Regions from separate parts of the Micromonospora robiginosa genome, predicted to be linked through region 2. Evidence: riboswitches for the same ligand, from Rfam matches in the RefSeq annotation. Region 2 holds a riboswitch; the other holds the start of a gene.
What was found. A riboswitch is a leader RNA that binds a small molecule or an ion and turns the genes downstream of it on or off. The one in region 2 is predicted to bind cobalamin.
Positions count from the first base shown of each region.

Region 1: it holds a riboswitch for cobalamin, as region 2 does, so the genes downstream of both, H1D33_RS05690 (acyl-CoA thioesterase) here and H1D33_RS07085 (ribonucleoside-diphosphate reductase subunit alpha) in region 2, are expected to answer to the same signal.

Region 1 is NZ_CP059322.2:1,270,807-1,278,081, forward strand. Features, by position in the region: gene H1D33_RS05675 (winged helix-turn-helix transcriptional regulator) at 129-506, opposite strand; gene H1D33_RS05680 (RidA family protein) at 586-996, shown strand; gene H1D33_RS05685 (COG1361 family protein) at 1,122-2,393, shown strand; cobalamin riboswitch at 2,554-2,764, shown strand; gene H1D33_RS05690 (acyl-CoA thioesterase) at 2,891-3,403, shown strand; gene H1D33_RS05695 (LysE family translocator) at 3,407-4,030, shown strand; gene H1D33_RS05700 (hypothetical protein) at 4,166-4,297, shown strand; tRNA gene H1D33_RS05705 (tRNA-Trp) at 4,370-4,442, shown strand; tRNA gene H1D33_RS05710 (tRNA-Glu) at 4,683-4,755, shown strand; tRNA gene H1D33_RS05715 (tRNA-Gly) at 4,771-4,843, shown strand; tRNA gene H1D33_RS05720 (tRNA-Gln) at 4,982-5,053, shown strand; tRNA gene H1D33_RS05725 (tRNA-Leu) at 5,060-5,135, shown strand; tRNA gene H1D33_RS05730 (tRNA-Met) at 5,137-5,210, shown strand; tRNA gene H1D33_RS05735 (tRNA-Leu) at 5,221-5,293, shown strand; tRNA gene H1D33_RS05740 (tRNA-Arg) at 5,376-5,448, shown strand; tRNA gene H1D33_RS05745 (tRNA-Lys) at 5,548-5,623, shown strand; tRNA gene H1D33_RS05750 (tRNA-Asn) at 5,644-5,717, shown strand; gene H1D33_RS05755 (cytochrome P450) at 5,947-7,170, shown strand; gene H1D33_RS05760 (ferredoxin) at 7,164-7,275, shown strand, end outside.
Region 2 is NZ_CP059322.2:1,629,462-1,636,736, forward strand. Features, by position in the region: gene H1D33_RS07085 (ribonucleoside-diphosphate reductase subunit alpha) at 1-2,286, opposite strand, end outside; cobalamin riboswitch at 2,409-2,615, opposite strand; gene H1D33_RS07090 (cytochrome P450) at 2,820-4,043, opposite strand; gene H1D33_RS07095 (PepSY-associated TM helix domain-containing protein) at 4,110-5,573, opposite strand; gene H1D33_RS07100 (bifunctional copper resistance protein CopD/cytochrome c oxidase assembly protein) at 5,711-7,275, opposite strand, start outside.

The DNA.
Region 1 (7,275 bases), 360 kb from region 2:
CTGCGTTGACCCCGAATCGAATCGGTCCCGGCTGGCGAGGACCGCGTCGAGGTGCCGGCGACTCCGGTCACACAGCCGGTAGACGATGCCGTGCGCGGACCGGCCGGCCTCGGTCAGGGCGTACTCATCTATTCGATCTCGGCGTCGAACGCCTTGCGGGCGTGTTCGATCTGGGGCAGGTACGTGTCGGCCCACTCGAGGAGCGTGTCGACCGGGGCGCGCAGGGTCTTTCCCAACCGGGTGATCCGGTACTCCACCGCGACCGGACGAGTCGCGACCACCTCGCGCTCGATGATCCCGTTGCGCTCCAGACGTCGTAGTGTCGCCGTGAGCGACTTCTGCGTCACCGCCGGGACCGCCCGGCGCAGCTCGTTGAACCGGCACGGGCGCTCGCACAGCTCGTTGAGAACGCTGAGCGACCACTTGTCCAGCACCTGGTCGAGCAACTCGCGGTGGGGTGCGTCGATGCGCAGCTCGCCGACGTGGGGGGTGGTGGTATCGCGCATGAAACCAGGTCTCCTTGAAGTGTCCTCCGTCAACTAGGTATCAATGGTAAACCGAGTTGGTTCCTGTGGAGGAGAAACGATGCCTGTCACCCGCTTCAGCCCCGACGGTCTTCAGCCGCACACCCCCTACGAGCACGTGGCGGTAGCCACCGGGTCGCGTCACATCCACGTCAGCGGTCAGATCGCCCGACTGGCGGATGGCTCACCGGTCGCCCCGGGTGACCTGACCGGGCAGGTCGCGCAGGCGCTGCGCAACACCGGCCGAGCCCTCGCCGGAGCCGACGCGTCCTTCGAGGACGTGGTCCGGTTGACCTTCTACGTCACCAACTGGTCGCCCGAGAAGATCGGGCCGTTCATGGCCGGGATCGAATCGGTCGTCGAGGAACTCGGCCTTCCCTGGCCCCTTCCGCCGGCGTCGCTGATCGGGGTGGACCACCTCTTCGAGCCCGACGTGCTCGTCGAACTGGAGGCGACTGCGATCTCGGAGTGAGTGCTTCCTGCTCGCTCGTGACGTCGCCGGAGCGGGCCCGCCGTGATGGCGCGGGGGCACTGGCGGACGCCAATTGCCGATAGTGTTCCCAAGCACACTGTCCGCGCGTCCTGAAGGGTCCTGCCATGAGCTTTGGTCGTCGGCGGCTGTCGCGAACTGTCGCCGCCGCGCTGGTCGTCCTCGCCGGGGTGGCTGTTCCCGCCGTGCCCGCCGCGGCGGCGAAGCGTGGCCCGGACCTCGCGGTCGACGCCTCCGGGACGACGATCCCGCTGGGCGTCGAGCGGAAGGTCGTCTACCTCAAGATCAGCAACCGGGGGGACGAGACCCCACGCGACGTCGTCGTCCGTGTTCGCCAGCCGGCAGAGGGCCCCGACCCCCTGCCGGTCGCCCTGATCTGGCACGCCGGTGGCGGCGTGGGCGAGTGCGACGGCGACTTCGGGGGGTTCTACTGCCAACTGCTGCCGGAGCTGATCCCCGGGCCGGGTGAAACCACCGACGTGCCCATCGACGCGGCCGTCTTCGGGGCCGCCGGGCCCTACCAGGGCAGCTTCGAGGTGTCGGTCACCCTCGGGTCCGACAAGGACGCGAATCCGGCCGACAACACCAGATCGTTCCCACTGGTGCTGGTCGACCAGCGCAGCGCCGACCTCTCGGTGGTGGCCCGCGACGTGAAGCAGTCGGTTCGGGTCGGCGCCGACGGCAGGCCCGAGCCCACCGGCACGCTGAACCCGGGCGAGACGGGAGCGCTGCGGCAGACCGTCGCCAACCAGGGCCGCGCGGCGGTCAACGGCGTGCGGGTCACGCTGCGCCTACCCAAGGGCGTGACCTTCACCAAGCCCCCGACCCAGTGCGTGCTCGGCGACGCCGGCCGCTCGGCGGTCTGCACCTATCCGGGCCTCACCCTCGTTCCGGCCGTCGAGGACACCGACCCGGACGACGCGGTCTACTCGGCGGTCGAGCTGTACAACCTCGTGACGACCCCCGCGTCGGCCACCGCGCCGGCGACGGTGCAGGGCGGGACCGTGCGGGTGGAGGGCCTCACCGAACGGTCGACCAAGGACCGCGCCACGCCCGCGCGTACGGCACTGCCCGCGAACGCCGCCGCCGTACCGGTGGCCGACGTGGACCCCGGCGACAACCGGGACGGGTTCGCCGTGGTGCTGGCCGCCAAGACCGGCGGCGGCGATGGCGGCAACGGCAACGGCAACGGCGGCAACGGCGGTGCCGGTGGTGGCGACGGTGGCGGTGACGGCGGGCTGCCGGTCACCGGTCCGCAAGCCGGGCTGATCGGCGGAATCGGCATCGCGGCGCTGGCGGCCGGTGCCGTGCTGTTCCTCTCCTCCCGGCGTCGCCGGACGATTTTGGTGACCCCCGAGGACGAGCAGCCACTGGCCTGACCCGTCCCGTCGGCCCGTGCGGGCGGGACGGGCAACCGTCCCGCCCGCACCCGACGCCTCCCATCCTCGATCGGGAAGCCACGACCGGTGCCGCTGTCGGGCGCACCGACGAGACCGGCGTCACCCACCCCGTCCCGCCGCCGACACCCCGACCTCTGACTACGATGGCCGCAGCGCTGGTTCACCCGGTCGGCGACGGCCGGGTGTCGTAAGAGGGAACCCGGTGGAAGTCCGGGACTGCCCCGCAGCGGTGAGTGGGAACGACCGCCGTCATCAGCACTGGGCCACCGGCCCGGGAAGCGACGGCCAGTAGGCGACCGAACCCGGTCCGGCCCGCGAGTCCGAAGACCTGCCCGCGCCGCGCGCACCACCGGTGCGCGCTGCCGTCGACCTCGCGGGTGGGTCGGGCGGGTGACACGCCGTACGCGATCCGTCGGCGTGCCCTCGACGCGCGCCCCCCGGTCGGCGGTCCGCTGCATCGAGGACGGACCCGCACAGTGCCCGACACCATCACACTCGCCGGCCGACCACCGTCGGCCTCGCACCTGACCCTGTCGCAGATCATGGACCAGCACCACACCAACCTGATGGGTACGGTCCACGGTGGCCGGATCCTCAACCTGATCGACTCGGTCGCCGGGGTCGTCGCCGCCCGCCACTCCGACGGCCCGGCGGTCACCGCCGCCATCGACGAGACCGCCTTCCTGCGCGCGGTCCGCGTCGGCGACGTGGTCCACGTCGACGCCCGGATCACCTGGGCCGGCCGCAGCTCGATGGAGGTGGCGGTGAAGGTCAGCGCGGACCGCTGGGACCGCGCGGTACCGCCGGTCGACGTGGCCACGGCACACCTGGTGATGGTGGCCGTGGACGACCACGGCGACCCCCGCGCCGTCCCGCCGCTGCTGCCGCAGACCGACGGGGACCGGCGACGCTACCGGGAGGCGCAGATCCGGCGGGAACACCGGCTGGCGCTGCGCCGGGCCCTGCTCGACGGCGCCGGGGAGGGCTGAACGATGCTCGGACTGTCCGTGGCGGCCCTCACCGGATACCTCGCCGCGATCGTCGTCCTCATGATCACACCCGGCCCGGACATGATGTTCGTGCTGGCCAACGCCACCCGCTACGGGGCCCGCTCCGGCGTCGTCGCCGCGCTCGGCGTCGCCGCCGGGGAAGCCGTGCACGTCGCGGCGGTGGTCGGGGGACTGGCCACGCTGATCAGCGCCTCACCGGTCCTGTTCACCGCCATCCGATGGGCCGGCGCCGCCTACCTGATCGTCCTGGGGATCCGGGCCGCCCGCCACCGCGATCCGGTCACCGCCACCGGTCCGGACCACGGCGCGTCGCCCGGCCGGGCGTTTCTGCGCGGCCTGGCGACGAACCTGCTCAACCCCAAGATGATCCTGTTCAGCGTGGCGTTCCTGCCCCAGTTCGTCGACCCCGGCGCCGGCAACGCCACGGCGCAACTCGTCCTGCTCGGCGCCCTGTTCGTCGCCGTGCAACTCGCCGTGGACGTCACCCTCGGCGCGGGCGCCGGCCGGCTCGCCCGCCGGTTGGCCGACCGGCGGTGGTCGCGGCGGATCAACCGGGTCTGCGCGGTCGCGTTCGTCGCGCTCGGCGTCCGCCTCGCACTGGGCTAGCCGTCGCGTCCGCTGCCCGCCGACGACGCCGCCACCCCGGCGCGTGAATGCGGCTCCGGAATATTCGTTGCCAACCGCGGACACCGAGCTTACCTTTGATCAGCAAGGTCAACCGAACCGGAAAAGGAGCTCCCCGTGTCGCAGTACGCCCTCACCGAAACCATGCGGTCCAAGCCGCGCGGTGGTGTCGTGCTGCCCTCGATCGGGCGAGCCCACGATCTGCGCGCGAGTGAGCAGAACTGGAAGTCGGGGTGGCGGCGCGAATAGCGCCAGCGGAAGCTGGAAAGCCGCCCACCCGACAGGGGAAGGGCGGCTTTTTCGTTACCCGATCAATCACAGAGGGGCGTAGCTCAACCGGGAGAGCACCGGTCTCCAAAACCGAAGGTTGCAGGTTCGAACCCTGTCGCTCCTGCTTTCGCCGCGGCCACGGCCGGAGGCGCCGTTGATTCTCAACTCCACAGTGGATGGCATGGAAGAGGCCTCGGTCGGCGCCGGCAGGCGCCGGCCGGGGGTAACACCTTCCGGGACGGGGGAGACGGTGACCCGCCCGCTTTGGGAGCGGGAGACACAGCGTTCGACTCGCTGGTCCCGGACGATGGGGTGGTGGCACCGGAAACGCCGCAGTGCGTACCCGGCCTGCTGCCTGTCCCATGGGCCGTTGGAGCAATTGGCAGCTCATCCGGTTCTCAGCCGGACGGTTACGGGTTCGAGTCCCGTACGGCCTACGTACGACATGCCAAGCGGTCGTGGTGAACTGGGCGGACACGTCGATCTTCCACATCGAAGCAGCGGGTTCGATGCCCGCCGACCGCTCTCGCTGAGGTAGGCCCGTTGGCGGGCACCCTGACAGGCATTCGGAAAGGACGCGGGTTCGTTTCCTGCTCCTGCGACACCGACCGAGCGCCGTGCAGCACGGAACCGGCCGGCGGGAGTGCGTCCCGCCGGTCACCTTCCCGGGTCGTCTAGCCGGCAAGACGCCGCACTCTGGATGCGGAGAGCTGGGTTCGAATCCTGGCCCGGGAGCGCAATGCCCTCGTAGCCCAACGGTAGAGGCACGACGTTGAGGACGTCGCCAGTGTGCGTTCGACTCGCGCCGAGGGCACCACGCCGACGTAGCTCAGATGGTCGGAGCGCTCCGCTCATGACGGAGAGGTCCCCGGTTCGAGGCCGGGCGTCGGCACGCAGGACATGCCCGGGTAGCCGAACGGCAGGAGGCACCCCGTTCAGGTCGGGGACGTGTGCGTTCGAATCGCGCTCCGGGTACGCGTGGGGTCGTAGCTCAGATGGCAGAGCGCTTCCTCGACAAGGAAGAGGTCGGCGGTTCGAGTCCACCCGACGACACCATGCCCCCGTGGCTCAGCGGATAGAGCACTGGATTACGGATCCAGGGGTCGCGCGTTCGAATCGCGCCGGGGGTACGCAACGGGAATGTGGCGCACTCGGTGGTGCGCCGGTTGGAGCCGGAGGGCGTCGGGTCGCGCCCGACCGGCCCGGCTCACGGTGAGGCCACCCGACAGGCGCCGCTAGCTCATGGGGTAGAGCTGCCGACTCTTAATCGGCTGGTGCAGGGTTCGAGTCCCTGGCGGCGCACCATCGTGCTCAGGCACGACTATTCCGGCGTCGCCCAATCGGTAGGGCAGCGGACTGTTGATCCGTAGAGGTACTGGTTCGAGTCCAGTCGCCGGAGCGATGGAGTGGGGGCTTCCGCCCCGGCGGTCTGCGGAACCGCGTACGCCAGCCCGAATCCGGTCACGACTCCAACCACCATCCACTGTGGTGAGCCGGCACGACGGCCGCCGATGATCTCCGGTCGCCCGGCGGGCCGCACCGAAGGTGGGGGATTGTGTCGACTCCCGCCGATGCGTAACGTAGCGCACTGATGTGACTACTCACTGTTTCAGTTGGAGGTGGTCCATGTGACGCGCACCGTGGAGACGGAACTGCCGCTCTGGCCCCCGGTCAACACCGCCCGCGGCCCGTTCACTCCGTTGGACGACGCCGAACGCCGGCGCTACGTCGGCCCGGTGCGGCGGGTGCGACTGCCCACCGGATCCTCGGCGTGGCTGGTCACCCGGCACGCCGACGTACGCCACATGCTGCGCCAGCCGGCCTTCAGCTCCGACTTCGACCGCCCCGGCTTCCCGTTGCTGCGACCGCCGGCCCGCTCGACGGCCGGCGACAGCAAGGGCTCGTTCATCCGGATGGACGGCGCCGAGCACTCCCGGTTGCGGCGGATGCTCACCGCCGAGTTCATGATCAAGAACGTCCGCCGGATCGAGCCGCTGATCCGGGGCTCCGTCGACCAGGCGCTCGACGACCTGGCCGCCGCCGGGCCCCCGGCCGACCTGGTGTCGACCTTCGCCCTGCCGCTGCCGTCCATGGTGATCTGTCACCTCCTCGGCGTCCCCTACGCCGACCACGACTTCTTCCAGACCCGCAGCCGCACGCTGCTCGACCGCGAGATGCCGCCGGAGCGGGTCCGGCGCGACTTCGAGGAGCTGCGCGACTACGTCCGGACCCTCGTGGACGACCGGCGGGCCCGGGCCGACGACGCCGACGACCTGCTCGGCCGACTCGTGCGGGAGCGGGTCGAACCGGGGGAGTTGGAGGTCGACGAACTGGTCGGCATGGCGCTGCTGCTGCTCATCGCCGGGCACGAGACCACCGCCAACATGATCGGGCTCAGCGTCCTGCTGCTGACCGGGGACCCCGCCCGCTACGCGATCCTGCGCGACGAGCCCGAGCGGGCGGCGGACCTGGTGGAGGAGTTGCTGCGCTACCTGAGCATCGTGCGGACCGGGTTGTTCCGGGTCGCCGTCGAGGACGTCGAGGTCGGCGGTCGGCTGATCCGGGCCGGCGAGGGCGCCATCGCCCTCATCTCCCTGGCCAACCGCGACGACGAGGTGTTCGACGATCCCGACGCGTTCGACCCGTACCGTCAGGCGCACCAGCAGGTGGCCTTCGGGTTCGGGGTGCACCAGTGCATCGGGCAGCCGTTGGCGCGCGCCGAGTTGCGCATCGCGTTGGTGGCGCTGGCCCGCCGATTCCCCGGACTGCGGGTGACGGCGGCACCCGAGGAGCTGAGCACCCGGGACAATTCCATCGTCTTCGGCCTCGACACGCTGCCGGTGACGTGGTGAGCGCCGCCGGCGAGGCGGCGACCGTGCGGGTGCGGGTCGACCGGGACGCCTGCTGCGGTTCGGGCAACTGTGTGCTCACCGCCCCGGAGGTCTTCGCCCAGGACG
Region 2 (7,275 bases):
GAGCACCGGCGCGACGGTGGCCTGCTGGATCCGGGTGGCGGGTCGGGACCGCAGGTAGTAGGTGGTCTTCAGGCCGGACGCCCAGGCGTACCGGTACATCGAGGAGAGCTTGCCGATGGTCGGCGCGCTCAGGAACAGGTTCAGCGACTGCGACTGGTCGACGTAGGGCGCGCGGGCGGCGGCCAGGTCGATCAGCGCCCGCTGCGGCAGCTCCCACGCGGTGCGGAACAGCTCCCGCACCTCCGCGGGCAGCTCGTCGAGGCCCTGCACCGAGCCCTCCGCGCGCCGGATCCGGTCGCGGACCTGCGGCGTCCACCGCCCGCGGGCCTTCAGCTCCCGCACCAGGTACGTGTTGACCTGGAGGAACTCGCCGGACATGGTCTCGCGCTTGAACAGGTTGGACACCTGCGGCTCGACGCACTCGTAACAGCCGGCGATCGAGGCGATGGTCGCGGTCGGCGCGATCGCCACCAGCAGCGAGTTGCGCAGCCCGTGCGCGGCGACCCGCGCCCGCAGCGCAGCCCACCGCTCGCGCTGCGCGGGCTCCGCGCCCCACAGGTCCGGGTGCAGGTCACCCTTCGCAGCCCGGGTCTGCGGGTACGCCGGATGCGGGCCGAACCGTTCGGCCAACCCGGCGGACGTCTCCAGCGCGGTCAGCAGGATCTCCTCCTGCACCCGGGTGGACAGCTCCCGCGCCGCCGCCGAGTCGAACGGCAGGCGCAACGTGAAGAACGCGTCCTGCAGGCCCATCAGCCCCAACCCGACCGGCCGCCAGCGGGGGTTCGACGCCGCCGCCTGCGCGGCCGGGTAGTAGTTGATGTCGATCACCCGGTCGAGGAAGACCACCGCGGTACGCACGGTGGCCCGCAGCGCCTCCCAGTCGACGCCGGCGGCGGTGACGTGCGCGCCGAGGTTGACCGAGCCGAGGTTGCACACCGCCGTCTCGGCGTCGTCGTTGACCTCCAGGATCTCGGTGCACAGGTTGGACAGGTGGATGACGTTGCCCGGCTCACCGGTCTGGTTGGACAGCCGGTTCGCGGCGTCCTTGAACGTCATCCAGCCGTTGCCGGTCTGCGCCAGCGTCCGCATCATCCGCCCGTACAGGTCCCGGGCCTTCACCACCCGGACCGCCTTCTTCTCCGCCGCCCGGTACGCGGCGTCGAACGCCTCGCCGTACAGGTCGGGCAGCTCCGGCGCGTCCGACGGGTCGATCAGCGACCAGTCGGCGTCGGCCTCCACCCGGCGCATGAACTCGTCCGGGATCCAGTTGGCCAGGTTCAGGTTGTGGGTACGCCGGGACTCCTCGCCGGTGTTGTCCCGCAGCTCCAGGAACTCCTCCACGTCCGGGTGCCACGGTTCCAGGTAGACGCAGGCCGCGCCCTTGCGCCGGCCGCCCTGGTTGACCGCGGCCACCCCGGCGTCGAGCGTCTTGAGGAACGGCACGATGCCGTTCGAGCGCCCGTTCGTGCCCCGGATCAGCGCGCCCCGCCCGCGCACCCGCGACCAGGAGATGCCGATGCCGCCGGAGAACTTCGACAGCTTCGCGACCTGGTGGTACCGCTCGTAGATCGAGTCCAACTCGTCGCGCGGGGAGTCCACCAGGAAGCACGACGACATCTGGGTGTGCCGGGTGCCGGAGTTGAACAGCGTGGGGGAGCTGGGCAGGTAGGCCAGGCGCGACATCAGCCGGTAGAAGTCGACCGCCTCGCCCGGCGTCTGCGACAGCCCGCAGGCCACCCGCAGCAGCCAGTACTGCGGCGTCTCCACCACCAGCCGCGTCTCCGGGTGCCGCAGCAGGTAGCGGTCCGCCACCGTGCGCAGTCCGAAGTACTCGAACCGCAGGTCGCCGGCCGGGTCCACGGCGTCGTCCAGCTCACCGGCGTGCCGGGCCACGAACGCGGCGGTGTCGTCGCCGACCAGCCCCAGCCCGTGCGCGTACCCGATCGACTGGCTGAAGCGCGTCACCTGCTGCCCACGGACCTCCTCGTCCACGTACGCGGCCAGCAGGCGGGCGGCCAGCTTCGAGTACTGCGGCTCCTCGCCGATCAGCTCCGCCGCGGTCTGGATCGACAACCGGTCCAGCTCCGACGTGGTCGCCCCGTCGTAGAGCCCGCTGATCGTCCGGGTGGCGACCCGCAGCGGGTCCACCTCGTCGAGGTCGGCGACCCACCGCTCGACCGCCCGGACGATCCGGTTGACGTCGACCGGCTCGGTGTCGCCGTCCCGCTTGCGGACCCGCATCGCCAGCCGGCGCTGCTCCGGAGGGTTCTCCCGCACGACCGTCATGACCTCTCCTCGCTGTCACTCCGATGGCCTCGGACGGCGGGAGACGCCAACAGGCACGGCACGCACGGCCGGCCCGGCTGCTGGCGTCGGTCGTCCCGCGCGACCGTCGACCGCCGCGCGCGGCAGCGCACGGCGCGCTGGCAGGTCTTCGGACTCGCGGGCGTCGTACTCGTTCCTACTGGCCGTCGCTTCCCAGGCCGGTGGCCCAGTGCTGATGACGGCGGTCGTTCCCACTCACCGCTGCGGGGCAGTCCCGGACTTCCACCGGGTTCCCTCTTGCCTCGGCCGCACCCGTGGGGCGCGGCCGAACCAGCTACGGGGACACCATATATGGCGGTGCCGGCGTGTGGGCAACACCAGATGTCGGGTCCGGCGTGTCGGCTTCGTCTCAGCGGGCGAATGGCGCTCGGGAGCGCCGGCGACGATACTCGCCGGCTGCTGCGTTCCTGCTGCGCCTGCACCTCGACCGCGAGGCGAAGGAGGGGCCCCCGCTTAACGCCTCCGGTATAGGCGGGGCCCCCGCTTAACCCCGGTCACCAGGTGACCGGCAGGCCCGTCGGGCCGAGGATGGCGTGCCCCGCCTTCCATCCGACCTCGTCCGGCGGCACCGCGAGGCGCAGGCCGGGCAGCTCCCGCAGCAGCAGACCGAGCGCGGTGCGGACCTCCAGCGCCCCCAGGTGCGCCCCGATGCAGTAGTGCGGGCCGTGGCCGAAGGAGAGGTGCGGGGTGGGCGTCCGGTCGAAGTCCATCCGTTCCGGGTCGGGAAACACGTCCGGGTCGCGGTTCGCCGCGTCGTGCGACGGGACCACGATGTCGCCCTCGGCCAGCCGGGCACCGCTGGGCAGCGTCACGTCCGCCATCACTCGGCGCGGCATCTCGTCGCCGTTGGCGGTCGAGTGCAGCCGTTCCAGCTCGGCGACCGCGGCGTCCAGCCGGTCCGGGTGCGCCACCAGATGGGCCCAACCGGTCCCGTCCGGCCCGTACGGCGCGGTCTGGAGCACGTGGACGAACGTGGCGATCGAACTGGCCGTGGTCTCCCACCCGCCCACCACGAGCGAGATGGGCAGCTTGATCTGGACGTCCGCCGGCTGGTCGGCGGCCGCGGTGGCGATCCGGCCGAGCAGGTCGTCACCCGCGCGGTCGCGGCGCTGCTCCAACTGGCCCCACAGGTAGCCGCCCATCTCCTCGGCCGAGCGGGCGGCGTCCTCGCGGCTCAGGTCGCCGGCGCCGAGGAACATGTCGCCCCACCGGCGGAACCGCATCCGGTCCTCGGCGGGCAGTCCGAGCAGGTCGCAGATCACGTCCAGCGCGAACGGCACCGCGAAGTCCCGGACCAGGTCGGCCGGGGCGCCGGCGGCGACCATCGAGGCCAGCCTCGCCTCGGCCGCGGCCCGTACGGCGTCGCGCAGCGCGTCGACCGCCGGCCGGGTGAACGCGTCCTTCACCGTGCCGCGCACCCGGGCGTGCGCGTCGCCGTCCATGCCGAGCATGGTGCCCGCCACGTCGACCTCGTCGGCGTGCGCGGCGGCGGCCCGGGAGAAGACGTCCTGGCGGCGCAGCACCTCCCGGACGTCCGAATATCGGCAGATCAGCAGCGCGGGGACCGGCTCACCGTTCACCTGCCGCACGATCGGGACCACGCCGGGGCCGGCGGCGAACCGGGCGTAGTCCGGGTGCTTGCGCGGGCCGGGCGGGCGGTTCACGCCGTCGGCGTCCTGGTAGAAGGGATGGGGGAGGCGGGCGTCGATGTCCGTCATCCGTCCACAGTGCCAGCTCCGGGCCGGCGGTGGGGCCCCCGACCGGGCGCCCCACCGCACCGCCGGTCAACTGCCGGCTGGGGCGGGCGAGACCGGGGCCGCCGGGCGTCGGCGTCGCCGGAGCAGTCCGGCCACGGCGTCGACCACCAGGAAACCGAGCAGCGTGCCGCCGAACCATGGCAGCGCCCAGCCGAGCGCCACCAGCACCGGCACCCCGGCCAGCAGTGCCCAGCGCGACATCCCGCGTACCGCCCCGCGGGCCGGCGGCGCGCCCAGCGGGGCCTGCCGGCCGGCGCGGGTGGGGCGGCGCTGCCACCACATCCGGTATCCCCAGACGACGACGCAGAGCAGGCCGAGCGCGAGCGCGGCGAGCAGGACCTGGTTGACCGGCCCGAAGAGCCGGCCCATGTGGGCCTGGATGCCGAGCTTGCTGAGTCTCGCCGGCATCGGCCAGTCGGCGAAGTCGCTGCGCGCGGTCACCGTGCCGGTGACCGGGTGGACGGCGACCCGGTCGTAGCCGACCGGCCACCGGTCGTCGGTCTGCGCGACCGTCCACGCGGTACCGTCCTCGGCCGCCGGGGTGATCGCGACCGGTCCGGACAGACCGGCGGCGCGGGCGCTGCCCAGCACCCGGTCGTAGGTCGCCGGGTCCGCCGCCGGCGCGACTGCCGGCCCGCCGTGCTGGTGGCCACCCCCGGCGGTGGGCGGCGCGCCGGCGAGCGCGGTGGAGATCTCCGGTGCGCCGGCACGCAGCGCGTCCAGGCCGGCGCCGAAGTTCGCCCCGGCGTAGCGGGACCAGGTCAGGCCGGTGGCGGAGAGGAACAGCAGGCCGACGGCGAGCCAGACACCGGTGGTGGCGTGCCAGCCCCGGGTGCGCCGCACGCCCCGCCCGGCGGACAGGTCGGGTACGAGCAGGTGCCGGGCGCGGGCCCGGCCGGCGGCGCGCCGGCGCCACCACAGCACCACGCCGCCCAGCACCAGCACCCACAGCCAGCTCGCCGCGATCTCCGAGTAGTGCCGGCCGACGTCGCCCAGGTGCAGGTTGCGGTGCAGGTCGTCCAGCCAGGTGGTGACCGGCGTCGACCCGAACCAGGTGGTCAACCGGCCGGTGACCCGCGCGGTGTACGGGTCGACGTAGACGGTGTGCTGCCGGTCGCCGAGGTCGTCGCGGGCGAACACCACCCGGGTGGTCCTGTCGCCGTCGCCGGGCTGCACGCCGGTGAGCGTGCCGTCGGGGTGCGCGGCGCGGGCGGCGGCGATCTGCTCGGCGAGCGGCCGGGCCTGCTCCCCGACGGTGGAGACGGTGAGCGTGTCGCCGTAGAGCGCGTCGTCGAGCTGCGGCGTGAGCGTGTAGGCCAGCCCGGTGAGCGCGGCGACCAGCAGGAACGGCGCGACGAGGATGCCGGCGTAGAAGTGCAGGCGGGTCAGCAGCGCGGTCAGCGGCGTGGGCCGCCGCGCCGGCCGGGGCGGTTCGGCCGGCGCGGCGGGGGAGTCCGGCGCGCGGTCGCCGGGCAGTTCGGTCACGGACATCAGGGCAACTCCGATCGGGAAATGGAAATTGGGATATGACGGGCCCGCTGCCCGTCGAGCCGTGCGTGGTGCGCGGTTGCCGTCTCCCGGGTGGATGGTCGGGCGGGGCCGCGCGGAAGTTCCCGCCGATGTGCCGATCAGTTCCGGTCGCGTGCGGCGGCGGCCAGGAACGCGTTGTAGCGGGCCAGGTCGTCGTCCTCGCCGGTGGCCTCGGCCCGGTCGGCGGCCCGGTCAAGACGGCGCTGCTCGCGCTGGTCGGCCCGGATCCACTGCCGAACCAGCAGGACCATCACGACGGCGGCGGGGATCTCGCCGAACGCCCAGGCGATGCCGGCGCCCAGCTTCTGGTCGTCGAGCAGCGACGAGGCCCAGTCGGGATGGACGCCGAGATACCAGTCGGGGGCGATGACGGTGGTGGTCTGCATGAGCGCGAGGCCGAAGAAGCCGTGCGCCATCATCGCGGCGAAGTGGATGAGCACCAGGATCGGGTGGGGGAGCCGGGGTCGGCCGGGGTCGATGCCGATGAGCACCCAGAACAGCAGGTAGCCGGAGAGCACGAAGTGTCCCAGCATGGCCAGGTGCCCGAGGTGCGAGCGCATCAACGTGCCCAGCAGATCGCTGAAGTAGAGGCCGAACAGGCTGGCGGTGTAGATGCCGAGCGCCACCAGCGGATGGGTGAGCAGCCGGGCGGCGCGGCTGTGCAGGGCGCGCAGCAGCCACTCCCGGGCCCCGCGTACCTCCGGTTCGGTGGGGCGGCGCAACGCCCGCAGCGCGAGCGTGACCGGCGCGCCGCCGACCAGCAGGATCGGCACCATCATGGACAGCACCATGTGCTGGGCCATGTGCACGCTGAACAGCACGTAGGCGTAGCGGGCGAAGCCGAGGCCGGTGGCGGCGGCCAGCACCAGCAGACCGGCGATCCAGCTCGCGGTGCGGGCCACCGGCCAGCGGTGCCCGCCACGGCGCAGCCGGCGCACGCCGGCCAGGTAGCCGCCGATGCCGACGACGGTCACGGTGAGGAAGAACAGGTCGGGCAGCGGCTGGCCGAGCAGGTGCGCGACGGTGGGCGCGGATGGCATCGGAAAACCGAGCACCTCGGTCACCGGGTCGGCGTCGGCCGGTGGGGCGACCGGCGTCGGGCTGCGCGACAGCGCGACCGCCAGGCCGATCGTGGCGGCGAAGACCACCACCTCCCCGGCGGCGAGCCGCGCGAACGCGCCGCGCCGCCCGGCCGCCAGGCCCGGCAGGGTACGGGTGCGGTGCGCGGCGCCGAGCGCGCCGAGCAGTACGAGCGCGGCCAGCTTGCCGAGCACCAGCACGCCGTACCCGGATCGCCAGAGCTGCTCGACGTCGCCGAGGCGGACCGCCGCGTTGGCCAGGCCGCTGACCGCGACCGTGCCGAAGCAGGCCAGCGCGAGCCGGCTGTAACGGGCGGCGGCCCCGGGTAGGTGCCGGCTGCGGCGGATGGTCAGCAGCGCGGCCAGCCCGCCGGCCCAGAGCGCGGCGGCCAGCACGTGCAGGGCGAGGCTGGAGACCGCGATCTGGTGGTTGCCGGCCCCGGCCGCGTGGCCGGTCAACGCCGGCGGCAGCAGGCCGACGAGCGCCAGCCCGGCCGCGACCGCCGCGGTGCCGCGGGACACGCCGACCCGGGCCGTCACCGCCACCACGGCAGCCAGCCCGGCCTGCGCCAGCAACGAGCGGC